Regions from separate parts of the Streptomyces sp. NPDC088766 genome, predicted to be linked through region 1. Evidence: riboswitches for the same ligand, from Rfam matches in the RefSeq annotation. Region 1 holds a riboswitch; each other region holds the start of a gene.
What was found. Region 1 has a riboswitch for cyclic di-AMP ahead of ACIP5W_RS02930 (peptidoglycan DD-metalloendopeptidase family protein). Riboswitches for the same ligand answer to the same signal wherever they lie in the genome.

Region 1 (3,240 bases):
ACTCCGGTCAGTTCGGGCTCGGTCGACGGGATCTGCTGCGTCACGGGGGCTCCTCCCGGTCGTCGGTCCCGGCCGGCGCGGCTCGACGTGGCCACCGGAACACCTCCTTGACCATACGACATGGATGCCTGGGGCAAACGGGTCCTCGACCAGGCCTTCGAGGCCTCCACCGTCCTGTTCGAACCAGGGGTCCGACGCCCGCATCCGCCGGCGGTCCTCCCGGGAGAGCGCACCGGGCGCGTACCCGGTGCGCGGTGGCCTTGATGCGCTAGTTACCCATTTGCGTCACATCTGGGGCTTCTGCCCGAATTGAAGCCTTAGTTCCAACTCGCTCTGGAATAAGGAGCTCTGGGGACCTGTCACGTGAGCAGCGTCATATCCGTGACCCTGAGTCGTTCGTCATGCCCACGTAATACGGCTGTTTTCCAACGCTGTTCATCGGAAAAACGGCCTTTCGATTCACGGAGGGTGACCGGGAATTCCCACAGGGGATCAAGAGAAAGCCTCGACGAGTACAACCTTCGCTTGTCCCTGTGCGTCGTGGTCGCTTACGTTCCAGACCAATCCGGACGGACGCCCAATCCTGCCGCCGCCCGGAGCCCGCACACCCACCCGTGAACGGCAGGAGCGGGGGACCCACAGGCAGTACCGCCTGTTCCGGTCTCCGGAACGGCTAGGGGTACAGCCGCGCCCCGGCGCGGCCGGACATCTCCAGTCCGCACCCGACAGCTCACCTCGCAGGCGCCGGAGAGGAATTCGTCATGCCCGCCAAGGGTAAGCACCGTCGTCCGAAGCCCCAGCGCTTCACCCGCTCCATCGCCGCCGCCGGAACCGGCGGCGCCGCGCTCGCCCTCCCGCTCATCGGGGCCACCGGTGCGCACGCCGCACCGTCGCAGTCGGCGACGCAGGCGGTCTCCGCGGTCTCCGCGCTCTCCGCCGCCCCGGAAAAGGCCGTCCAGGCCGTTCCCGTGGCGCAGAAGTCCGCAAAGTCCGCCACGACCTACACGGTGCGTTCCGGCGACTACCTCTCCAAGATCGCGGACGAGCAGGACGTCAGCGGCGGCTGGACCCGGCTCTACGCGGACAACCGTGAGGCCGTCGGAAACGACCCGTCGCTGATCCACCCGGGTCTGAAGCTGTCGATCGGCGCGAAGGCCGCGACGGGCGCGACCAAGTCGCCGTCCGCTTCATCTGGTTCATCCGGTTCCTCCTCCTCGAAGCAGTCCTCGGGCTCCACCGCGAAGTCGTCGAAGCCGACGGCCTCCTCGAAGTCGGCGGCGCCATCCAAGGCGTCCTCCTCGGACTCCTCGAAGGCGTCCACCACGCAGGCCGCCGAGAACACCACCGCCGCCACCGGCTTCGCCCTCCCGGTCTCCGGCGCGACCGTCGGCACCCCGTACAAGATGTCCGGCAGCATGTGGTCCAGCGGGTACCACACCGGTGTCGACTTCGTCGTCCCCACCGGCACCTCGCTCAAGGCCGTCGGCGCGGGCACGGTCGTCTCCGCGGGCTGGGGCGGCGCGTACGGCAACCAGGTCGTCATCAAGCTCGCCGACGGCTTCTACGCCCAGTACGCCCACCTGTCCTCGCTCTCCGTCTCGGCCGGCCAGTCCGTCTCCGCCGGTCAGCAGGTCGGCCTCTCCGGCGCCACCGGCAACGTGACCGGCCCGCACCTGCACTTCGAGATCCGCACCGGTCCCGGCTACGGCTCGGACGTCGACCCGGTCGCCTACCTCCGCTCGCACGGCGTCTCCGTCGGCTGACGCACCGTTCGGCCTCCCGCCCGACATGCCGCCGAAGGCCGGCCCCCGATCCCGGGGGCCGGCCTTCGGCGTTCCCGCCTTATTCCCGCATTGGCCAAGTCTTTAGGAGTGGCTTATCTCACCGCCCGTCAACCCTTGCCTACGGTCGCGTAGGTCACATTCGAAGGTGAATCATGAACGGCTGTGGCAGACGATTCGAAGAATGACAACAGTTCAGTGATCGGGTCGTACGTGGCGGTGGGGGACAGCTTCACCGAGGGCGTCGGCGACCCCGGTCCCGACGGGAGGTTCGTCGGCTGGGCAGACCGGTTCGCGGTGCTCCTCGCGGACCGGCGGCCCGAAGGCGACTTCCGGTACGTCAACCTCGCGGTGCGCGGCAAGCTGCTCGACCAGATCGTGGCGGACCAGCTTCCGCGAGCGGTCGAGCTGGCACCGGACCTGGTCTCCTTCTGCGCGGGCGGCAACGACATCCTCCGGCCCGGCACCGACCCCGACGAGGTCGCCGAACGCTTCGAGCGGGCGATCGCGGCCCTCACCCCGGTGGCCGGCACCGTGATGGTGACGACCGGGTTCGACACCCGTGGCGTCCCCGTGCTCAAGCATCTGCGCGGCAAGATCGCCACCTACAACGGACACGTGCGCGCCGTGGCCGACCGGTACGGCTGCCCGGTCCTCGACCTGTGGTCGCTGAAGTCCATCCAGGACCGGCGGGCCTGGGACGGCGACCGGCTCCATCTCGGGGCGGAGGGGCACACGCGTGTGGCGCTGCGCGCCGGCCAGGTCCTCGGCCTTGAGGTGCCCGCCGACCCGGAGCAGCCCTGGCCGCAGCTCCCGCCGCGCGGCACCCTCGAGATCCGGCGCGACGACGTGCAGTGGGCGCGCGAGTACCTGGTGCCGTGGATCGGGCGCCGGCTGCGCGGGGAGTCCTCGGGCGACCACGTGACCGCCAAGGGCATCCTCTCGCCCGACGACATCAGGATGCGGATCGCCGCGGTGGCGTGAGCCGGCAGGCGCGGCCGGCCGTTCCCCGGGGTTCGGCCGGCCGCGTCACGAGCGGGGTGAGCGCGCGAGTACGGGCCCGCAGGCGGCCGGGCGGCCCGTGCCGTCCGCGGCCCGTGCCGTCCGCGACCCGTCGGCCCCGCTCGGCCTCACTCCTCGCCCGCCTCGGCCTCGCTCCTCGCCCGCTTCGGCGATCGACGGGGCACGGATGACGTGTGACGGACCGCGGGTGACAGGTGACGTATCGCGGGTGACGGCGCTGCGCGGACCCGGCCGGTCCGGCCTCAGCGTTCCTGGGCGCCCGACTGCCCCGCCGCCAGACCCAGTTCCCGGTTCAGCGCCTCCTCCACCCACTCCTGCGCGCGGCTCCGGGACACCGCGCCGTCGTAGGACGTGAGCTGTACGGCGAGGCCGTCGAGGAGGGCCGTCAGGCGCAGGGCCGTCCCGGCCGGGTCGGGACAGCGGAACTCGCCCGCGG
Region 2 (3,240 bases), on a different contig from region 1:
GCCCGGCCGTTCCCGGTGAACCCCCCGCAGCCGTCCGCTGACCATCCGTTATGTGCACGGACGGCGAAGCAGAAGTGACCGTTCCTCAACTCTGTGATCTTCACGTGATCTGCGCGGCATTAACTTGTGACAAGTGATCGTCTGCCGATACGTTCACCTGTCAGCGCGGCGCCCCCGTTTCGCGGCCCGTGCAAGCACTGCTGTCTCGAGAAAGGCCCCCGCATGCTCTCCGGGAACGGTCGACACCGGCGCCCCCGTCAGGCTCCGGCCCTCCTCGTCGCGGCCGGCGTGACCGGCTCCGCGATCGCCATCCCACTGCTCGGCGCCACCGGTGCGAGCGCTGCCGACGGCACGGTGTGGGACACGGTGGCGGAGTGCGAGTCCGGCGGCTCCTGGAGTGCCGACCAGGGCAACGGCGAGTACGGCGGCCTGGCGCTGAGTCAGGAGGACTGGGAGGCGTACGGCGGACTCGACTTCGCCGAGCGCCCCGACCTGGCCAGCCGCAACCAGCAGATATCCGTCGCGCAGAAGGTCCTCGCCGACCAGGGCGTCAGCGCCTGGGGCACCTGCGGGCTGACGTCCGGGCTCAGCAAGGAGAACGGGGCGGGCAACCTGGACACCGGGGTGGCGGACGACTTGTCCGGTTCCTCCGTGTCGTCCGGCTTGTCCGACCTGTCCAAGGGGTCGTCCGGCTCCTCGAACTCCTCGAACTCCTCGGGTTCCTCAGGCTCCTCCGGCTCCTCGGGCGGCAAGGCGGCGTCGGCCTCCCCGTCGACCGAATCCTCCACGGATGCCACGGACGAGACCTCCCCGTCCGCTTCGTCCTCTTCCTCCGGAAAGCCGGACAGTTCCTCGGAGTCCGATGCGTCGGCGGACGTGGACGCGGGCACCTCGCGGACGGGTGACAGCTCACCCACGGCCACCCCTGAAGTGGACGACTCGGACAAGTCGGTCCAGGAGGCGGGCTCTTGGAGCCTCGTCGACACCGGCTCCCTCGCCTCCGGCCGCCACCGCGGCACCTCCGCCGACGAGGCCGTGCCGGACGGCACCGCCACCGCCTCCTCCGGCCGGCACGCCGCGGGCGCCTCCGGCGGCGCGGTGGGCACCTATGTCGTGCGCGACGGCGACTCCCTCGTCTCCATCGCCGACTCCCTTGGCCTCGAAGGCGGATGGCGCGCGCTCTACGCGGAGAACAAGGACGCCATCGGCGCCGACCCGAACAACATCGCTCCCGGTCAGACGCTCGACACAGCGGTGGAATAAGGCGGAAAAACGGGAAAAACAGCGGGAGTTCACGTCACGCTTCGCGCCGAATGTCCGGTTTGGTGAAAGTGTGGGATGAGTCTCAGAAGCCGTGATCGTCTTTGAAATTCCGCCGAGGGCGTGTCTACGGTCGTGACCGCTCGGCAACCCGAGCCCCGGCTGTCGCAACGCCGAATCCTGCCAGTGGCAGCCCGGGAACAGTCGTCGCGTCAAGCGCCGTAGGCAGGAGCGGGGGACCCAAGGTAAGTGCCGTACCGGTCGGTCGACCGGAACGGCTCGGGGTGAAGCCACGCCTTCCGGGGAGCAGCGCTCCCGGGCGGGAGTGGCCGGGCAACTCACACGGCCCGAACCCGACAGCTCACCTCGCAGGCGTCGGTGAGGGGATCCACCATGCTGTTTTCCGCCAAGGGCAAGCACCGCCGTCCGTCCAGGGCCACCCGCGCCGCCGCGCTCGCCGGCGTCACCGGTGTCGCCATCGCCGCCCCGCTGATGGCGGCCGGCAACGCCTCCGCCGCCACCGCCTCCGAGTGGGACGCGGTCGCCCAGTGCGAGTCCGGCGGCAACTGGTCCATCAACACCGGCAACGGCTACTACGGCGGCCTGCAGTTCTCCGCCTCCACCTGGGCCGCGTACGGCGGCACGCAGTACGCCTCCACCGCCGACAAGGCCTCGAAGTCCCAGCAGATCCAGATCGCCGAGAAGGTCCTCGCGGGCCAGGGCAAGGGTGCCTGGCCGGTCTGCGGCGTGGGCCTGTCCGGCGCCGCGTACAACGGCGGCTCGGCCTCCACCGGCTCGGCCTCCACCGGCTCGTCCGCCGGCGGCTCCTCGGCCGGCGGCTCCTCGGAGACCACCACCCGCTCCACCGAGAAGCAGAGCGCCTCCCGCTCCGCCGAGCGCCCGGCCGCCAAGTCCCAGAAGACCGTCACCACCCCGACCGGCAAGAAGGTCAAGAAGGGCGACGGCGAGTACAAGGTCGTCACGGGCGACACCCTCAGCTCCATCGCCGAGGCGCGGGGCGTCAAGGGCGGCTGGGCCGAGCTGTTCGAGCTGAACAAGGACATCGTCCAGGACGCCGACCTCATCTACCCGGGTCAGCAGCTGCACCTGAAGTGACATCCGGCCCTCGGCCGGACCACAGCCCCCTCACGGCCGAGGCCGTCACGCTGAAGGCCTCGTGAGGGAGCCCCCGTCCCCACGGACCCCCCGCCCCGGTGCGTGTTCCCCCGTACGCACCCGGGCGGGGTTTTCTTCTCCCGCTCGCCACCTTCTGTTGGCCACCCCCTTTGTTCCGGGCTGAAACAATGGGTACCGTCTCCCTGTCCACGGGACGGTCGGTCGGCCGACCGGCGCCCCGGGGCGGTTAGGCTCTAGTCGCAAGGCTCAGCAAGGGCTCCACACGGCCCGCTCGTGCCCCGCACAACCAGCGTCACATCCCAAGAAGGAGATGCTCGTGCCGTCCATCGACGTCGTCGTAGCCCGGGAAATCCTGGACTCCCGAGGCAACCCCACGGTCGAGGTCGAGGTCGGCCTCGACGACGGCAGCACGGGTCGTGCCGCCGTCCCCTCCGGCGCCTCCACCGGCGCCTTCGAGGCCATCGAGCTTCGCGACGGTGACCCGAACCGCTACCAGGGCAAGGGTGTCGAGAAGGCCGTCCTGGCCGTCATCGAGCAGATCGGCCCCGAGCTGGTCGGCTACGACGCCACCGAGCAGCGCCTGATCGACCAGGCCATGTTCGACCTGGACGCCACCGACAACAAGGGCTCCCTCGGCGCCAACGCCATCCTCGGCGTCTCCCTCGCCGTCGCCCACGCCGCCTCCGAGGCCAGCGACCTCCCGCTCTTCCGCTACCTGGGCGGCCCGAACGCGCACCTGCTGCCCGTTCCGATGATGAACATCCTGAACGGCGGCTCGCACGCCGACTCCAACGTGGACATCCAGGAGTTCATGATCGCCCCGATCGGTGCGGAGTCCTTCTC
Region 3 (3,240 bases), on a different contig from region 1:
GTACTCGTCGACGAGGACGTGCCGGAAGCGGCGCCGGTAGTGCTCGGCGACGTCGGGGAAGGCGCGCAGCAGATTGACCGTCGTCATGATCAGGTCGTCGAAGTCGAGGGCGTTCGCCTCGCGCAGCCGCGACTGGTACATGGCGTAGGCCTGCGCGAGGGTCTTCTCGAAGCCGTCGGCGGCCCGGGCGGCGAAGTCCTCCTCGTCGATCAGCTCGTTCTTGAGGTTGCTGATCTTGGCGCTGAAGGACTTGGGCGGGTAGCGCTTGGGGTCGAGGTCCAGGTCGCGGCAGACCAGGGCCATCAGGCGCTTGGAGTCGGCGGCGTCGTAGATCGAGAACGACGAGGTGAAGCCGAGCCGCTTGCTCTCACGGCGCAGGATGCGCACGCACGCGCTGTGGAAGGTCATCACCCACATCGCGTTCGCCCGCGGGCCGACGAGCTGCTCGACGCGCTCCTTCATCTCGCCCGCGGCCTTGTTGGTGAAGGTGATCGCGAGGATCTGGCCCGGATGGACGTGCCGCTCGGCGAGGAGGTGGGCGATGCGGTGGGTCAGCACGCGCGTCTTGCCCGAGCCGGCACCGGCGACGATGAGCAGCGGGGTGCCGGAGTGGACGACGGCTGCGCGCTGGTTCTCGTTGAGCCCCTCCAGGAGCGCCGCCGCGTCGATCGGCGGGCGCGGGGCGCCGTCGCGGTAGTGGGTGTCCCGGTCCGGCGGCACGTCGAACTTCCCGCCGAACAGATCGTCCGGAACCGGTTCCGGAGAGTGATCGTCCTCGGGCGGCGGCGGGGGTTCCTCGTCGTGGCCGCGGGGGGCCTGGAGGTCCGCCAGGAAGCTGTCGTCAAAGAGGCTGCTCATCGCTCTCCGAGTCTAGGCCGCCCCACCGACAACCCGAGGCCGTCCGGGAAACATCCCGGCCCCTCACCGACCGGGGCGCCCCTTGCACCGTCGGTGACCGCGAACGGCGAAACGTCCGGAGGTCACGAAAATGTATCGGGCATATCACCCACCAACCTTCACAGGGGCCACACCAGTTGGCTACCGTGCCGGGCAGGCCGCTCGACCCCTTCCGGCGAACCTCGCCGGGCCGCGCGGCCTCCGCCGAGTCCGGTGTGCCCCGCGGCAGCCGGAGCCGGGGACCCACCGAGAACTTGGGGTGAATCGGCTCACTCCTGCGGGAGCAGAGCCGTAGGGCAACCCTTCCAAGCATTCGCCCGAACCCGACAGCTAACCCGGTAGGCGGAGCATGGAAGGAGTCGCCTCCCTTGGCGTCGCAGCACCGCAAGCCGCGCACCGCGAGCACGCGCATGGCGGGCATCCGCACGCCCGCTCTCGCCACCGCCGCCCTCACCTCGGTGGCCCTGCTCTCGCAGACGGCCAACGCCGCCCCCTCCACCGACGACAGGCCGAGCCTGGAGGAGGTCGAGAAGAAGGTCGACGACCTCTACCGGCAGGCGGAGTCGGCCACCGAGAAGTACAACGCCGCCAAGGAGAAGGCGACCAAGCAGCGCAAGAAGGTCGACACCCTCCTCGACGACGTCGCGCAGCGCGCGCAGAAGCTCAACGACGCGCGCGAGGAGCTGGGAACCTACGCCGCCGCCCAGTACCGCACCGGCGCCTCCGCCCCCGACACGGCGACCCTCCTGCTCGCGGACTCCCCGCAGGACTACTTCGACCAGACGCAGCTGATGGGGCGGGTGACCGACCGCCAGAAGGGCGCGGTGGACGACTACTTCGCCGACCAGGCGGAGACGATGAAGAAGCGCCAGGAGGCCTCCCGGAGCCTCCAGACGCTGACCGACTCGCAGAACGACCTGAGGACCGCCAAGGCCGCCGTCCAGAAGAAGCTGGGCTCCGCCCGCGCGCTGCTGTCGCAGCTGACGGCCGAGGAGAAGGCGCGGCTGGCGAAGATCGAGGAGCGCAAGCGGCAGGAGGCCGCCCGCAAGGCCGCCGAGCTGGCCGAGCAGCAGGCGGCGCAGGCGGCCGCGCAGCAGGAGAGCGCCGGCTCGCCGGATCCGGCGGGCACCGGCACGTCGACGTCCTCGTCGTCCCCCTCCAACTCCCCCTCCACGTCCACGTCCACGTCCACGTCCACGGACTCCTCGTACGCCACCAAGGCCGAGAAGGCGCTGGCGTTCGCCCGCGCGCAGATCGGCAAGCCGTACGTGTGGGGTGCGACCGGTCCGGACTCCTACGACTGCTCCGGTCTCACCCAGGCCGCCTGGAAGGCCGCCGGCGTCTCCCTGCCGCGCGTCACCTACGACCAGGTGAACGCCGGCACCACGGTCTCCCTCTCCGCCGCACAACCCGGTGACCTGGTCTTCTTCTACGCCGACGTCACCCACGTCGGCATCTACATCGGCAACGGCATGATGATCCACGCCCCGAAGCCCGGCGCGTACGTGCGCGAGGAGTCGATCTACTACGACGGGGAGTCGTCGATCCACAGCGTGGTGCGCCCGGCCTGACGGAGCACCCTGACGGAGCACCGCGCACGGGGGCCGGGTCCGCGTCCCCACGCGGCCCGTGCGCCCACGTGTCCCGCGCCCGCGCGTTTTTCGCCGCCCACGCGCGCGTGCACCGGGGGAAGCCGCCGCGCCCTCCCTAGCATCGGCGGCATGCCCCGCACTTCTTCCCTCCGCGTCTGGTGGGCGCAGCGTCCCCCGGCGGCCGGGGCCGCCGTGATGGCGACCGGCGTCCTGTCGGTCGGCCTGCTTCAGACGGGGTACGACGTCCTGTCCCGCATCGCTCTGGCGGCGGCCTGTGCGGCCTGGCTGGCGCTGGCGGCGGACTTCGTCCTGCGGCTGGTGCGGGAGCACGAGCGGTGGCGGGCCGAGGCGGCCGTGCCGGGGGCGCTCACGGCCGTGGCGGCCACCGCCGTCCTCGGCACCAGGCTCACCGCGGCCGGCCGGCCGGCCCTCGCCTGGGCGCTGCTGGCCCTGGCCGCAGTGCTGTGGCCGGTGCTCCTGGTGAACGTCGTACGGCGCTGGGGCCGGCGCATGCCCGGATCGGTGTTCCTGTGCTGTGTGGCGACCCAGGGGCTCGCGGTGCTCGCGGCGAGTCTGGCGCGGGCCGAGTCGACGGCCTGGCCGGCGCACGCGGCACTGGCGCTGTTCTGGCTGGGCCTCGTCCTCTACGGCCTCGCGCTGGCCCGCTTCGACCCGCGGCAGGTGCGGGAAGGTCCCGGGGACCACTGGGTGGCGTGCGGGGCGCTCGCCATCTCGGCGCTGGCCGGGTCGA
Region 4 (3,240 bases), on a different contig from region 1:
CCACCTGTTCGGGCGTGAGCCGGTCGAAGAGCAGGCCGCGCACGGTCTCGACGTGGCCGGGCGCCGCGCTCTCCAGGACCGCCATGCCCTCGTCCGTCAGGACCGCGACACTTCCCCGCTTGTCCGACCGGCAGTCCTCGCGCCGCACCAGCCCGTCCTTCTCGAGCCGCGTCACGGCGTACGTCAGCCTGCTGCGGGTGGCCTTCAGGTGCTCCGCCAGGTCGGTCATGCGCAGCCGCCGCTCCGGCGCCTCGGAGAGGTGGGCGAGGATGGAGTAGTAGGCGTGGGGCATGCCGGCCTCCTGCTGGAGCTGCCGGTCGATCGCGTCCTCCAGGAGGAGGTATCCGGCGATGTACGCGCGCCAGGCGCGCTGCTCCTCGGGGGAGAGCCAGCGGGTCGTCATGCGGCCAGTGTAGTTTTGTTTCAAACTTGAACCAAGCTGTGCCGTGCCGCGGCTCTCGCACCGAGCCCCGCCGCCCGTCGCCCGCCGGGCGGCGGGGCGAGCCCTGCCGTGCCGCCGGGCCCGGTCCCCGTCCCCGCCCCGCCCCCGTCCGTTCACCGACCCCGATCCCGGAGAGACCCGCGCCGATGCCGTACCCGTACGTCCTGCTGTCCGCCGCCGTCTCGCTCGACGGCTACCTCGACGACACCGGCCCCGACCGGCTGCTGCTGTCCGGCCCGGCCGACTTCGACCGGGTCGACGAGGTGCGGGCCTCCGTCGACGCCATCCTGGTCGGGGCCGGCACGATCCGCGCCGACAATCCGCGCCTGCTGGTCAACTCGCCCGCCCGCCGCGCCGCCCGGGTGGCCGCCGGGAAGCCGGAGTACCCCCTCAAGATCACGGTCAGCGGGACCGGTGAGCTGGACCCGGCGGCGCGGTTCTGGCACACCGGCGGGGAGAAGGTCCTCTTCACGACCGACGCCGGTGCGGACCGCGCCCGTGCCCTCGGCCTCGCGGCGGACGTCGTCCCGCTGGGCCCCGGCCTCGACTGGCGCCGGCTCCTGGAACACCTCCACGACGTGCGGGGCGTACGGCGCCTCATGGTCGAGGGCGGCGGCACGATCCACACCCAGCTCCTCCAGGAGGGCCTCGCCGACGAACTCCAGCTCGTCCTGGCCCCCCTGTTCGTGGGCGACCCGCACGCACCCCGGCTGTTCGGCCCCGGCGGCTACCAGGGCGGGCGCCTGCGGCTGACGGGGACCCGGCGCATCGAGGACGTGGTCCTCATGTCGTACGAGCCCACCGCACCCGGTACCGGGCTGCTCCCCGCCGCAGCCGACCGGCACTGGCTGGCCCTCGCCTGCGGGCTGGCCGCCGCCTGTCCGCCGTCGCGGACCGCGTTCAGCGTCGGCGCGGTCGTGGTGGCGGCCGACGGTACGGAGCTGGCGCGCGGCCACTCCCGCGAGGCGGGCGACCCCGTCGTCCACGCCGAGGAGGCGGCCCTCGCCAAGACCGACCCCGCCGACCCCCGGCTGGCCGGCGCGACCGTCTACAGCAGCCTGGAACCCTGCGCCCGGCGCTCCTCCCGGCCGGCCCCGTGCGCCCGTCTGATCCTCGACGCGGGCGTGCGCCGGGTCGTGACGGCCTGGCGGGAGCCGGACACCTTCGTCGCCGACGCCGACGGGAGCGGCCTGCTGGCCGCCGCGGGCGCGGACGTCGTCGTCCTTCCCGAGTACGAGGAGCGGGCGAAGGCGCCCAACGGCCATCTGCTCCGCCGGACCCCCTGACCGGTCCCCCGGGTCCGACCGTGGTTCTGGGCGTCCCCCGCATGGCGTAGACTGGTGTCACACCGACGCGGGGTGGAGCAGCTCGGTAGCTCGCTGGGCTCATAACCCAGAGGTCGCAGGTTCAAATCCTGTCCCCGCTACTCAATGCCGAGGGCCGGAATCCCGATCAAGGGATTCCGGCCCTCGGTGCGTCAGGGCGACCCTTCCCGTCACGTACGGTCAACGCGTCGGAGCCCTGCGCACAACATCTGAGACACCGTCAAAAACCCGGTGACCCCTGAACCGTTCGGGCGGCCGGTCAACTCGCCCGTTTTTCACCGCTCCTGGGCTGAAAGTCCAGGCCATGAATGTTGTTGATCAAGCCGAACGGCTTGGAATCCCGCCCCCGCGTCTATTAACGTTCGATAACGCAGCGCGGTCGTCCCAGCCGTCACAAGAGGCGGCTCCGTGCGCACGCGCCGAATCCCGCAAGGGAACCGGGGAACCACCAACTTGGGGTGAATCACGCGGAAGCCGCCGTACAGTCACGGCCGGTATACGCGCGTAGGAGACCTTCCCGCTCCGAACCCGTCAGCTAACCCGGTAGGCGACGGAAGGAAAGGAGTACGCCCGCGTGGCGTCCAACCGGCCTGCCCCAGAAGCCCCCGCCGTGCCCGGCCAGCAGACCTTCGGCTACGGCACCTACCGCACCGACGAGGGCCCCTGGGAGGAATGGAACCCCACCGCGGACTCCATTCGTCCGGTGCGCGGCAAGCACCGCGTCGCCAAGCAGCGCGGCGGACTCGCCCGCAGCTCCACCGTTCTCGGCGTCGGCGTCATAGCCGCCGTCGGCGGCGCGGGCATGGCCAGCGCCAACACCGGCAAGTCGCCCGTCTCCATCTCCATGCCCGACCTCCCCTCGGTGGGTTCCCTCATCTCGGACGACGACACCCCCGAGGAGACGGCGCCCGCTCTCAGCACCTTCGGCGCCTTCGGTACCGAGGCCGTCGCCGCCGACAGCGCCGACAGCGGTGCCGACGCCGGAGAGGCGCTGCGCAACCGGATCATGGCGCAGGCCGAGTCGCAGCAGACCCAGGTCGAGACCAAGGCGCAGGAGGCCGCCGAGGCCGCCGCGGCCAAGGCAGCCGCCGAGGCCGCAGCCAAGGCCGAGAAGGAGGCCGCGGCCAAGGCCGAGGCCGCCAAGAAGAAGGCCGCCGAGGAAGCCGCCAAGAAGGCGGAGGCCGAGCGCCTCGCCGAACTGGCCAAGCAGTACGCGCTGCCGACCTCCTCGTACACGATCACCTCGACCTTCGGTCAGGCCGGCGCCTACTGGTCCTCCGGGTACCACACCGGCCTCGACTTCGCCGCCCCCACCGGCACGCTCATCAAGGCCGTGCACAGCGGCACCATCACCTCCGCCGGCTGGGACGGGTCGTACGGGTACAAGACCGTGCTCACCCTCGAGGACGGCACCGAGATCTGGTACGCCCACCAGTCCTCCATCGGCGTCAGCGTCGGCCAGAAGGTCGCCAC

Region 2: it holds a riboswitch for cyclic di-AMP, as region 1 does, so the genes downstream of both, ACIP5W_RS28530 (transglycosylase family protein) here and ACIP5W_RS02930 (peptidoglycan DD-metalloendopeptidase family protein) in region 1, are expected to answer to the same signal.
Region 3: it holds a riboswitch for cyclic di-AMP, as region 1 does, so the genes downstream of both, ACIP5W_RS00735 (NlpC/P60 family protein) here and ACIP5W_RS02930 (peptidoglycan DD-metalloendopeptidase family protein) in region 1, are expected to answer to the same signal.
Region 4: it holds a riboswitch for cyclic di-AMP, as region 1 does, so the genes downstream of both, ACIP5W_RS05235 (M23 family metallopeptidase) here and ACIP5W_RS02930 (peptidoglycan DD-metalloendopeptidase family protein) in region 1, are expected to answer to the same signal.

The regions. Positions count from the first base shown of each region.
Region 1 covers NZ_JBIVKQ010000002.1:49,206-52,445, forward strand. Annotated here, with positions in the region: gene ACIP5W_RS02925 (tyrosine-protein phosphatase) at 1-44, opposite strand, end outside; cyclic di-AMP (ydaO/yuaA leader) riboswitch at 596-757, shown strand; gene ACIP5W_RS02930 (peptidoglycan DD-metalloendopeptidase family protein) at 762-1,763, shown strand; gene ACIP5W_RS02935 (SGNH/GDSL hydrolase family protein) at 1,980-2,765, shown strand; gene ACIP5W_RS02940 (TetR/AcrR family transcriptional regulator) at 3,047-3,240, opposite strand, start outside.
Region 2 covers NZ_JBIVKQ010000025.1:40,947-44,186, forward strand. Annotated here, with positions in the region: gene ACIP5W_RS28520 (cytochrome P450) at 1-41, shown strand, start outside; gene ACIP5W_RS28525 (transglycosylase family protein) at 223-1,263, shown strand; cyclic di-AMP (ydaO/yuaA leader) riboswitch at 1,468-1,650, shown strand; gene ACIP5W_RS28530 (transglycosylase family protein) at 1,654-2,376, shown strand; gene eno (phosphopyruvate hydratase) at 2,708-3,240, shown strand, end outside.
Region 3 covers NZ_JBIVKQ010000001.1:161,254-164,493, reverse strand. Annotated here, with positions in the region: gene pcrA (DNA helicase PcrA) at 1-858, opposite strand, end outside; cyclic di-AMP (ydaO/yuaA leader) riboswitch at 1,090-1,257, shown strand; gene ACIP5W_RS00735 (NlpC/P60 family protein) at 1,308-2,468, shown strand; gene ACIP5W_RS00730 (tellurite resistance/C4-dicarboxylate transporter family protein) at 2,619-3,240, shown strand, end outside.
Region 4 covers NZ_JBIVKQ010000003.1:4,581-7,820, reverse strand. Annotated here, with positions in the region: gene ACIP5W_RS05250 (MarR family winged helix-turn-helix transcriptional regulator) at 1-403, opposite strand, end outside; gene ACIP5W_RS05245 (dihydrofolate reductase family protein) at 589-1,728, shown strand; tRNA gene ACIP5W_RS05240 (tRNA-Met) at 1,795-1,868, shown strand; cyclic di-AMP (ydaO/yuaA leader) riboswitch at 2,175-2,334, shown strand; gene ACIP5W_RS05235 (M23 family metallopeptidase) at 2,342-3,240, shown strand, end outside.